2 linked regions of the Actinospica robiniae DSM 44927 genome follow. The protein of the gene in region 2 interacts with the protein of the main gene of each other region in a pairwise test. Links are inferred from orthologs where the notes say so. Each region holds a gene or a part of one and is shown on either strand. Other genes may lie near its edges.

Region 1 (5,123 bases), 1.2 Mb from region 2 along the record:
TGTCCCGGGTGATGCCCTCCTGCGCCGGCACCGGAGCCGTGATGATCTGGGTGTTGACGCGCACCATCTTGTCCGAGAACGGCCGCAGCACCGCGATCCCCGCCTCGCGCGGCCGCCCGAGCACCCGCCCCCAGCGGAACACGACCCCGCGCTCGAACTGCCGCACGATCCGGAAGCGAGGGCGTCCGACGAGCCCCCCGAGGACGATGACCGCGAGCGCGATGTCCAAGCCCACCATGGCACTCGCTCCTTTGCGAGAAGGCACAGGATTCGTGTACGTACGTGTGTTCTGATCGTAGCTCTTCGTCGCGAGCCCTGTACATGACGCCGCGCGCACCGCGCCGACCCCGTCTCTCCCCGCGCCGAACGGTCGTGCCCAGGTCAGGGGTGATGTCGGGGCTCGCCGATCGTCCGCTGATCGCCGTTCCGACGTCGGTGACCGTGCGTGACCAACACGGCTCAGCGGCTTCGGTGCCCTCGCTTAGCGGTATTCCGCCAGCCGTGGCCTTATCCCCAGCCCCACCAGCAGCAGCGCCGCGCCCGCCATCGCCCACGGCAGCCACAGCCACGGCCCCAGGTCTGCCGTCAGTCCGTCGGATGCCTGTTGGAACGAGGCCAGTCGCGCCGCGGAGAGGTTCTGCAGACCGAGGTCGTAATCGAAGAAGTCGAACGCGTCCTCGTGCCGGGCTGTCCCCGTCTCCACCGAAAGCGCGTCCGCGACATCGCCGTCGACGACGTCCGTATGGATGGTGGCGTAGTCGGCGTCGGGACCGGCGTTCCACAGCTTCGCCGAATCCGTCGCGGCGGATCCCAGACCCTTGAGATCCTCGTCGACGGCCCGAGTCTTCTGGGTGACGATGTTCCAGTCCAGGAACGGCATCAGCACACTGCGCACGGCCGCGCCGTCCGTGTCGTAGCTGTCGGCGCGGGTGTCGACCACCTGCAGATACGCCGTCAGCCGCCCGCCCGCCACACTCGCGTCCTGCGATGCGGCGGTGAGCGCCACCGCCGCGCCTCCCAGCAGGGCGACGGTGACCGCCGTGGCGGCCAGCAGAGCCGGGTTGAGCCGCCGGCGGTACCACCTGGCGAAGGCGCGCTGGGCGACGATCAGCGCCCCCGCCGTCGCGACGCCCAGAACCGAAGTCCCGATCAATCCGACCAGAGCCCACGTGTGCGCAGCAGCGGCGGCCGACGTCGATGCGGACACCGTTCGGTCGCGCAGTTGCGCCGCCGCGACCAGGACGACGTTGCGCATCAACGTCTCCGCCCGGCCGTAGTAGCCGACGGCGGTCTGCGTCGGCGAGCCCGCGAAGGCACCGGGGTACTCGTCGAGCCCGATCGCCGCGTCAGCTATCGACCGGTACTGCGTCACGTCCCCGGCCAGCGCCGAAGTGTCAACGCCGGGCGCCCCCGCCAGAGCCTGCAGGTCCGCGTCGACCTGCGCCGTCCTCGCGTTGTACGCGCTCAGAGCACTGAGGTGGTTCCCGGCGAAGACGCCGTCGCCCGCGGTCTGGAAATCCCCGTCCCCCAGCATCACCAGCCGCGCCGCCTCGGCGTCCAGATCGGCCAGTGCGAAGTAGAGGTCCCCCGCCGTCGCGGCCGTTGCCGCCCGCGAGGTCACCGTCTGCGCCCGCGCTCGGGCCTGCAGGAACGCCGCCGCTGTCACTGCCATCAGGGCGAGGAGCGCGACAGTGAGCAACGTCGCGATCAGCCGCACCCGCGTCGGAGTGGCGCGGTTCGGCGGCGTAGGACGAGCCGAAGGAGCCGCGGGCGCAGACCAGCCCGGCTGCGCGACAGTGGTGGCCACGGTGACAAGGTAATCGCACTAAGTGAACGTCAGGCGACGCGGCGGGAAAGACTGGACGGGTCGCTCTCGGCGCCCACCCCGCACGACGGACGATCTCTTGGGCGGGTTTGAGCGGGGTCGCCGGGGTCGGTGGCATGCATGGCCCCGGCCCCCGGCTCGGTACCATCGTGCTAGGCCACCGCAGGAGCGGTGCCGAAGAGCTTTTCGAGAGAGCAGGAGTGCCACGGTGTCCGAGATCCGTGTGACCATCGACCGCCTACCCGACCAGCGGGAAGAGCGGACGGTCACGACGGGCACGACGATCGGCCAGCTGTTCGCCGAGGTGTTCGCCGGCGACCGTTCCAACATCGCCGCCCGCCTGCGTGCCGACGCGACCGAGCCGTTCCTGGTCGACCTCGACCGCGAGCTCGCCGAGGGCGACGCGATCGAGCCGGTCGCGATCGATTCCGAGGACGGCCGGGCGATCCTGCGCCACTCGACCGCGCACGTCATGGCCCAGGCCGTGCAGGAGGTCTTCCCGGAGGCCAAGCTCGGCATCGGCCCGCCGATCCGGGACGGCTTCTACTACGACTTCCAGGTCGGGCGCCCGTTCACCCCCGAGGACCTGAAGACGATCGAGCAGCGCATGCAGGCGATCGTCAAGCAGGGCCAGCGTTTCTCCCGCCGCCCGGTCACCGACGCCGCCGCGCGCCAGGAGCTGGCCGGCGAGCCGTTCAAGCTCGAGCTGATCGGCCTCAAGGGCTCCGGCGGCGACGTGACCACGGACGACGGCGCGAACGTCGAGGTGGGCGGCGGCGAGCTGACCATCTACGACAACCTCGACCCGAAGTCGGGCGAGCTGTGCTGGAAGGACCTGTGCCGCGGTCCGCACCTGCCCACCACGCGCAACATCCCGGCGTTCAAGCTGATGCGCTCCGCCGCCGCCTACTGGCGCGGCAGCGAGAAGAACCCGCAGCTCCAGCGGATCTACGGCACCGCCTGGGAGTCGAAGGACGCGCTCAAGGCCCACCTGGACTTCCTCGCCGAGGCCGAGAAGCGCGACCACCGCAAGCTCGGCACCGAACTCGACCTGTTCTCCTTCCCGACCGAGATCGGCTCGGGCCTCGCGGTGTTCCACCCCAAGGGCGCGATCATCCGCAACGAGATGGAGCAGTACTCGCGCCAGCGGCACATCGAGGCCGGCTACGAGTTCGCCTACACCCCGCACGCGACCAAGGGCACGCTGTTCGAGCTCTCCGGCCACCTGGACTGGTACAAGGAGGGTATGTACCCGCCCATGCAGCTCGACGAGGGCGTGGACTACTACCTGAAGCCGATGAACTGCCCGATGCACAACCTGATCTTCCGCTCGCGCGGGCGGTCGTATCGGGAGCTGCCGCTGCGCCTGTTCGAGTTCGGCACGGTCTACCGCTACGAGAAGTCGGGCGTCGTCCACGGCCTGACCCGCGCCCGCGGCTTCACCCAGGACGACGCGCACATCTACTGCACCCGCGACCAGATGGCCGAGGAGCTCGACAGCCTTCTGACGTTCGTCCTCGACCTGCTGCGCGACTACGGCTTGAACGACTTCTACCTGGAGCTCTCCACCCGGGACCCGGAGAAGTCGATCGGCACCGACGAGGCGTGGGCCGAAGCCACCGAGACGCTGCGCCAGGTCGCGCTCAAGCGCGGCCTCGACCTCGTCGACGACCCGGGCGGCGCCGCGTTCTACGGCCCGAAGATCTCGGTCCAGGCCAAGGACGCGATCGGCCGCACCTGGCAGATGTCGACGATCCAGCTCGACTTCATGGAGCCCGGCCTGTTCGACCTGGCCTACAAGGGCTCCGACGGCGCCGACCACCAGCCGGTGATGATCCACCGCGCCCTGTTCGGCTCCATCGAGCGCTTCTTCGCCGTGCTCCTCGAGCACTACGCCGGCGCCTTCCCCGCCTGGCTCGCCCCGGTCCAGGTCACCACGATCCCGATCACCGACGCCCACATCCCGTACCTCCGCGACGTCGCCGCGAAGCTGCGCGCCCAGGGCGTCCGGGTCGAGGTCGACGCCTCGGACGACCGCATGCAGAAGAAGATCCGCAACGCCCAGAAGGCCAAGGTGCCGTTCATGCTCATCGCGGGCGAGGAGGACGTCACCAAGGGCGCCGTCTCCTTCCGTTACCGCGACGGCTCGCAGAAGAACGGCATCCCGGTCGACGAGGCCGTCGCCGAGATCGTCGAAGTGGTCCGCTCCCGCCGCAACGACTGACCTGGCGGCAAGTGCCGGGCTGCCGCCTCGGCGGCACGTGGGCGCTCGCCGTCGCGCGGCCTGAGCGCGCGTGACTTGTGTGCTGCTGCATCGCCGCACCGGAGATCGAGAAACGATCCCGGTGCGGCGACGCACTGCTTCACGCTCCCGACGTCCACTCCGCACGGCGCCGCTGTCTCGGCGGCGATCTCCCTCCGGCTCCCAATCCGGTGCCCCGGAACACGCGAGCCTGCGCTTAGGGAACACGCGAGCCCGCGTGGCGGTTGTATCCGCCGGACCGCCGGTCAGCTGCGGCCGAACCAGTGACGACAAGAAGCGGGGACACGTGAGCGAGGCCGAGAACTGGCAGCAGTGGCGAACTGAGCGCGAGGCGAAACTGCGCGCGCCACACGGCGTGCTCGCTCTCACGGGCACACACTGGCTCGACGAGACCCCCGCCCCGATCGTCGAGGGCGAGCCGGTCCTGTGGAGCGCTGGTCCCGACGGAGCCTCAGTCATCCTTACCGCAAAGGCCGAGCACGGCCTTGTGCTGCGCGGCGAGCCCGTCGACGGCACGGTCACGCTGTACCCGGACACCGCCGAGCACCCCGACAAGGTCAGCGCGCCCGACTACGACATCCTCCTCGTCCCGATCGAGCGCGAAGGCGTCGCTGCCCTGCGCGTCTACGATGCGAACGCGGCGACGCTTAAGGCCTTCGACGGCCTCGAGGTGTTCGACTACGACCCGAACTGGGCCGTGCCCGCCACGTTCCGCCCGTACGACGGACCGCGCGTCGAGAAGGTGGTCAACGTCGACGGCGTGGCCCGCGGGCTCGGCCTCGACGGCACCGTCGAGTTCGAACTCGAGGACGGACGCCACGAGTTCGCCGCGGCGCTGACCGCCGACGGCGGCCTCTGGATCGTCTTCGCCGATCCGACCACGGCCGACTCGAAGCCCTTCTTCCGCTTCCTGTCCGCGCCGGCCCCCGCCGAGGCCGACGGCGCCGTGACGCTCGACTTCAACCGTGCCTACCTGCCGCCCTGCGCCTTCACGGACCACTACGTCTGCCCCGTCCCGCCGCGCGGCAACCGGCT
Region 2 (5,988 bases):
CGCCGTTCTGCTCGTCGCCTCGGCCACGATCTGGGCCCTGCCCCGGCGCGCTGCGGCCTCGGCCGGGTAAGGCATTCGACGGCGGACCATGGAACCCGTTAGACTGCTCGCCAGTGCAGAGCGATCTCACCTAGGGTCGTAGCTCAATTGGCAGAGCACCGGTCTCCAAAACCGGGGGTTGGGGGTTCAAGTCCCTCCGGCCCTGCACGCAAGCGGTCCCCGGGAGGGGTTCAAGTCACAGAACCTCTCCGGGGCCCTGCACAGCACGGCGTACGAAAGGTTCATATCAGTGGACCTCTCGCGGGCCCTGCGGACTTTCACAGCCGCGCCAGGTCTTCTCCGCTCGGAGGTAGCCCTGGCGCGGTTGTGCGTCGTACGCTGTGCGTTGCACCGCCAAGAGCGTGCCGAGACTGAGCAGTGAGGTAGACACGTGAGCCAGACGCGCAGCAACGCCGACGAGGAAGTGGACGGCGTTTCCGACGGCGAAGAGGAGATCGAGGACGCCGTCGTCAAGCAGACGCGCGCACAGCGCAAGGCGGCCAAGCGCCGGGCCAAGGCCCGTCGTGCCGCCGGCGGCTCGTCCTCCCCGCGGCGCAAGCGCACCAGCCCGGCCCTGTTCGTCCGGCAGATCATCGCTGAGCTGCGCAAGGTCGTGTGGCCGACCCGCAGCGAGCTGTTCACCTACACCAGCGTGGTGGTCGTCTTCGTCGCGGTGATCATCGGCCTGGTGGCCGCCTTCGACTTCGGTGTCACGCACGCCGTCAGCGCCGTCTTCGGCTGAACACCCCTGCCGATTCCGGCTACTCTGGAGACAGACAGAAGTGGGGCGGGACACCCCGGTGTGCCCGCCCCCCAGGTTTTTGTGTGAGCTTCAGGGAAGAAGAGGCCGTAGTGTCCGACATGAACGAATCGGATTCGGAGCTGCTCGAGGAGCCGCAGGAGCAGGTCGCGGCCGAGGACGTGGAGCAGGTCGCGGCCGAGGACGTGCCGGAGCCCGAGGAGCCGGGCACGACTGAGGACTACCGAGAGGCGCTGCGCCGCCTGCCGGGTGACTGGTACGTGGTGCACTCGTACGCCGGGTACGAGAACCGGGTCAAGCAGAACCTCGAGACCCGCCTGGTGTCGCTCAACGCCGAGGAGTCGATCTTCCAGATCGAGGTCCCGATGGAAGAGGCCATCGAGGTCAAGAACGGCCAGCGCAAGAAGGTCAAGCGCAACAAGTTCCCCGGCTACGTGCTCGTGCGCATGGAGATGACGAACGAGGCGTGGGGCGTCGTGCGCAACACGCCCGGTGTGACCGGCTTCGTCGGCGACGCGCACAACCCGTACCCGCTGACCCTGGACGAGGTCGTCAAGATGCTCGCCCCGGAGGAGGCCGAGGTGCAGCCGGGCGCGCCCAAGCCGGCGGTCGAGGTCAAGGTGCTCGACTTCGAGGTGGGCGACTCGGTCACCATCATCGACGGGCCGTTCGCCACGCTGCAGGCCACGATCAACGAGATCAACGCCGACTCGCAGAAGGTCAAGGGCCTGGTGGAGATCTTCGGCCGGGAGACGGCCGTGGAGCTCTCGTTCTCGCAGATCCAGAAGAACTAGCGCCGCCGTCTCGGCCCGCGTCCGCGTACCCGAGCCCGTCCCCGCACGTTTTGGTGTGCGGTGACGGGCTCGGGTACTCTTGGCGTTTGTGCCATGAATCCGCCCGCGCCCGTGGCGACGAGCGCGCCGGCCGGAGGCACGATTCCGCGGCCCAAGGCCGCGGCCCCTTTCACTGTTCAAGCAGTTAGGACCCCGGAGCATGCCTCCCAAGAAGAAGCTGTCAGCGATCATCAAGCTGCAGATCAAGGCCGGTATGGCGAACCCGGCCCCGCCGGTCGGCCCCGCGCTGGGCCAGCACGGCGTGAACATCATGGAGTTCTGCAAGCGCTACAACGCGGAGACCGAGTCGCAGCGCGGGCAGATCGTTCCGGTCGAGATCTCGGTCTACGAGGACCGTTCCTTCACCTTCGTCACCAAGACCCCGCCGGCCGCGCGGCTGATCCTCAAGGCCGCGGGTCTGGACAAGGGCAGCGGCGTCCCGCACAAGGACAAGGTGGGCTCGCTCACCCCGGCTCAGGTGCGCGAGATCGCCCAGCTGAAGATGGAAGACCTCAACGCCAACGACATCACGGCGGCCGAGAAGATCATCGCCGGCACCGCCCGGTCGATGGGCGTGACGATCTCCGAGTAACCCGCCGGATCCGACCGGATCCCGCGCCACGCAAGGGTGGTAGGGCCTGCGCAGGCCCGGACGACCACGAACTCCACGAATCAACGGAGCTGTTTACCTCATGAAGCGCAGCAAGGGTTACCTGGCGAACGCGGCGAAGATCGACCGCGACGCCCTCTACTCGCCGCTCGAAGCGGTGAAGCTGGCCAAGGACACCGCCTCGGCCAAGTTCGACGCGACCGTCGAGGTCGCCCTCCGCCTCGGGGTCGACCCCCGCAAGGCCGACCAGATGGTCCGCTCGACCGTCATCCTGCCGCACGGCACCGGTAAGACCGCCCGGGTCCTGGTCTTCGCCACCGGTGAGCGCGCGGAGGCGGCCCGTGCCGCCGGCGCCGACCACGTGGGCGGTGACGAGCTGATCGACGAGGTGGCCAAGGGCTTCCTCGACTTCGACGCCGTCGTCGCCGACCCGGCGCTGATGGGCAAGGTCGGCCGACTCGGCCGGGTGCTCGGCCCGCGCGGCCTGATGCCGAACCCGAAGACCGGCACGGTCACCCCGGACGTGGCCAAGGCCGTGTCCGACATCAAGGGCGGCAAGATCGAGTTCCGGGTGGACCGGCACTCGAACCTGCACCTGGTGATCGGCAAGGCCTCGTTCAGCACCGAGCAGCTGGTGGAGAACTACGCCGCCGCGCTCGACGAGATCCTCCGGGTCAAGCCGTCCGCGTCGAAGGGCCGGTACCTGCGGAAGGTCACCATCGCCACCACCACGGGCCCGGGCGTCCCGGTCGACCCGAACCGCACCCGCGGCCTGCTGAGCGACGACGAGGCCTGATCCGGCCCCGCTCGCCCGGTCTGATCGTCCCTCAGGGGCGTCCCGTTCGCGGGGCGCCCCTGAGGCGTTTCCCGGGGATGTGTCTCAGGTTCGTACAGTTTCGGTCCGAGGGCGCATGTCCGTCCGCCGCCCTGGTTACTGTGGAGAGCAGAACGCGACCGGCGGCTTGGAAGGCCGCCGGGACGGGAGGGTGAGACATGAGCGGGCAGCACAAGCGGATCGGGATCGGTGCGGGCGTCGTCGCGCTGGCGGCCCTGGCGATGGCGGGATGCTCGAGCCACGGGGGCTCGAGCGCGGCGCCCGCGCCGGGCACGGGTTCGCAGGGCGACGGCGCGGCGATCGCACTGGTGGCCGACGCCATGGACCAGGCCGGCAAGGCCGACACGGTGAAGATCACCGGCACGATGGTCACCACCGGGCAGAGCGCGATGACGGCGGATCTGAGCGCGCAGGAGCAGTACAGCCCCTCGCTGGAGATGTCGATGAGCATCGGCGCGGACGGGCAGAACATCAGTGACGTGCTCGTCGGCTCCACGATCTACCTGCAGTACCCGGGTCTGTCCACGCTGACGGAGGGCAAGCCCTGGGCGAAGATCGACCTGGACAAGGCGGGCGGCTCGGCGGGCTCGCTCTCCACGATCCTGAGTCAGGCCAAGAACTACGACCCGACCACGCAGCTGTCCGCGCTGCTGGCCACCGGCGACGTCAGCGAGGTGGGCCAGGAGACGGTGGACGGCCGGCAGGCCACGCACTACTCCGGCACGCTCACCTCGGCCCAGGTGCTGGCCCTCGGCAGCAGCCAGGCGCACCTGACGGCCGATCAGGTCGCCCAGCTGCAGAGCGAGTTCAAGGCGGCCGGCATCAAGTCCGAGGCCATCGACCTCTGGGTCGCCGCGGACAAGCTGCCGGTCGAGATCAAGATCGCGCAGCAGGCGAGCACCACCTCGGTGAAGATGGACATGCACCTGTCCGACTGGGGCGCGAAGGTGAACATCGGCGCGCCGCCGGCGGACCAGGTCTTCGACCTCACCGGCAAGCTCGGCTCGATCGGCATGGGCGGCTGATCCGATCCCGTCCGATGATCGCAGGATCCGGCCCGCGCCGCTCACGGCGCGGGCCGGATCGCGTTCGAGGCGCGTTCCGGGGCGGGGAGGGCGCCGGAGAGGAGACCGCGGGGCGGGCGATTTGCCCTGTGTGCGGGCCGCGGGTTAGCCTTGACCCGATCCGATGACCGCTGGTCGCTGCTCGCGTTCGCGTAGAGCAGTCGAAGGTCCTGCGACCGCAGGTGGCCCGCGCAGGTGTATGTAGGTGAGCTTACGACTCGATCGCCCGAGTCGGCCCTGACCCCGTGCGCCCGCGCATGGGGTTTTCTTGTTGCCGCAGCATCTCCGCCCGCCGTGATACGCGGGACCGACGGTCCTCACACACCACCGTCCCGGAAGGAGGGCCATGGCGAAGGCTGAGCGTCAGGCCGCCGTCGAGGAGCTCACGGCTCAGTTCCGTGAGTCCAACGCGGCCGTGCTGACCGAGTACCGCGGGCTCACCGTGAAGCAGCTCAAGGAGCTGCGTCGCGCCCTGGGTGCGGACACGCAGTACGCCGTCGTGAAGAACACCCTGACCCAGCGTGCGGCCAGCGAGGCCGGCATCGAGGGTCTCAACGACCTGCTGGCCGGGCCGTCCGCGATCGCCTTCATCAAGGGCGACGCGGTCGAGGCCGCCAAGGGTCTGCGTGACTTCGCGAAGGCCAACCCGCTGCTGGTGATCAAGGGTGGCGTGATGGACGGCAAGCCGCTGTCCGCCACCGAGGTCACCAAGCTCGCCGACCTCGAGTCCCGCGAGGTTCTGCTGGCCAAGGCCGCCGGCGCCATGAAGGCGTCCCTGGCCAACGCCGCTGCGCTGTTCCAGGCCCCGCTCACGCAGTTCGCCCGCACCGCGGACGCCCTGCGCGCGAAGGTCGAGCAGAACGGCTGAGCTGCCGTCCAACCCCCGGGCAGCGCGACACCTCACGGTGCACCGCCGCCCGACCCCGATTCGTAGTACCGAAAGGAAGTCATCATGGCGAAGCTGAGCAACGACGAGCTGCTTGAGTCGTTCAAGGAAATGACGCTGATCGAGCTCTCCGAGTTCGTCAAGCTGTTCGAAGAGGTCTTCGACGTCAAGGCCGCCGCCCCGGCCGCCGCCGTCGTGCAGGCCTCCGGTGGCGGCGAGGCCGCCGCCGAGGTCGAGGAGCAGGACGAGTTCGACGTCATCCTCGAGTCCGCCGGCGACAAGAAGATCCAGGTCATCAAGGTCGTGCGCGAGCTGACCTCGCTCGGCCTGAAGGAGGCCAAGGACCTCGTCGACAGCGCGCCGAAGGCGCTGCTGGAGAAGGTCAACAAGGAGGCCGCCGAGAAGGCCAAGGCCGACCTCGAGGCCGTCGGCGCGGGCGTCTCGGTCAAGTAGTTCCAAATAGCCGCCCTGCGCCCTCCACGGGGCGTAGGACAGCTTGCCGCAGGGCCGTATCGGGTGGATCGCCCCACCCGATACGGCCCTGTGCCGTTTCCCGGCAGTCGTCTCCCGGCGGCTGCCTTCCGCCGTCCCCGGTCCCGGCCGCCGCACCGCCCCCGAGGGCCCCTGGCGCCCCTGGCGCGCCGCCGCTCGACCGTGTGGACTTCCACGGCCCCGTACGCGGCCCCCGGGCCGAGGCGGCGCGCCCTACGGGCGTCTCCGGGCCAGTATCGCGACCCCTGTTCTCCATCCGCCTTGGAATTCGTCCCCGAAGCGGCGAGTGATCTCGTCGGGCCGCGGGTACACCCTCGTCTGGACGAGTCCGCGGGTTGCCGATTTGGGCCGGTAGAGACGTCAAGGGGCTTGTCACTCTTGACGAAACGGCTCCGGCGCGCAATTCTCTGGTCGTCTGCACGAGACGCGGCGGTCCCTCATGGGCAGCGCAAGCCGGGGCTGGCCGCCC

Evidence for each region. Proteins that work in one complex are often made in the same cells at the same time.
Region 1: the proteins of rplA (region 2) and thrS interact in binary tests that used the Escherichia coli proteins (3 or more experiments, as listed by UniProt). The link is inferred for Actinospica robiniae DSM 44927 from one-to-one orthologs.

What each region holds. Positions count from the first base shown.
Region 1 is NZ_KI632511.1:4,215,201-4,220,323, reverse strand. The notes cover bases 1,642-4,541. They hold thrS (threonine--tRNA ligase), read left to right. Parts: upstream 1,642-2,033; coding sequence 2,034-4,049; downstream 4,050-4,541. Other genes in these bases: ACTRO_RS17900 (DUF1684 domain-containing protein), read left to right, coding at 4,375-4,541; ACTRO_RS17910 (hypothetical protein), read right to left, coding at 1,642-1,807. Also shown: ACTRO_RS17915 (slipin family protein), read right to left, coding at 1-238; more of ACTRO_RS17910, read right to left, coding at 482-1,641; more of ACTRO_RS17900, read left to right, coding at 4,542-5,123. UniProt on the Escherichia coli protein: Catalyzes the attachment of threonine to tRNA(Thr) in a two-step reaction: L-threonine is first activated by ATP to form Thr-AMP and then transferred to the acceptor end of tRNA(Thr). The rate-limiting step is amino acid activation in the presence of tRNA.
Region 2 is NZ_KI632511.1:5,433,052-5,439,039, reverse strand. Bases 1,223-4,181 are described here. They hold rplA (50S ribosomal protein L1), read left to right. Parts: upstream 1,223-2,324; coding sequence 2,325-3,038; downstream 3,039-4,181. Other genes in these bases: ACTRO_RS22975 (SCO4651 family lipoprotein), read left to right, coding at 3,236-4,102; rplK (50S ribosomal protein L11), read left to right, coding at 1,793-2,224; nusG (transcription termination/antitermination protein NusG), read left to right, coding at 1,223-1,593. Also shown: ACTRO_RS23010 (MFS transporter), read left to right, coding at 1-70; preprotein translocase subunit SecE, read left to right, coding at 494-781; more of nusG, read left to right, coding at 865-1,222; rplJ (50S ribosomal protein L10), read left to right, coding at 4,488-5,009; rplL (50S ribosomal protein L7/L12), read left to right, coding at 5,094-5,480. UniProt on the Escherichia coli protein: One of the primary rRNA binding proteins, it binds very close to the 3'-end of the 23S rRNA. Forms part of the L1 stalk. It is often not seen in high-resolution crystal structures, but can be seen in cryo_EM and 3D reconstruction models.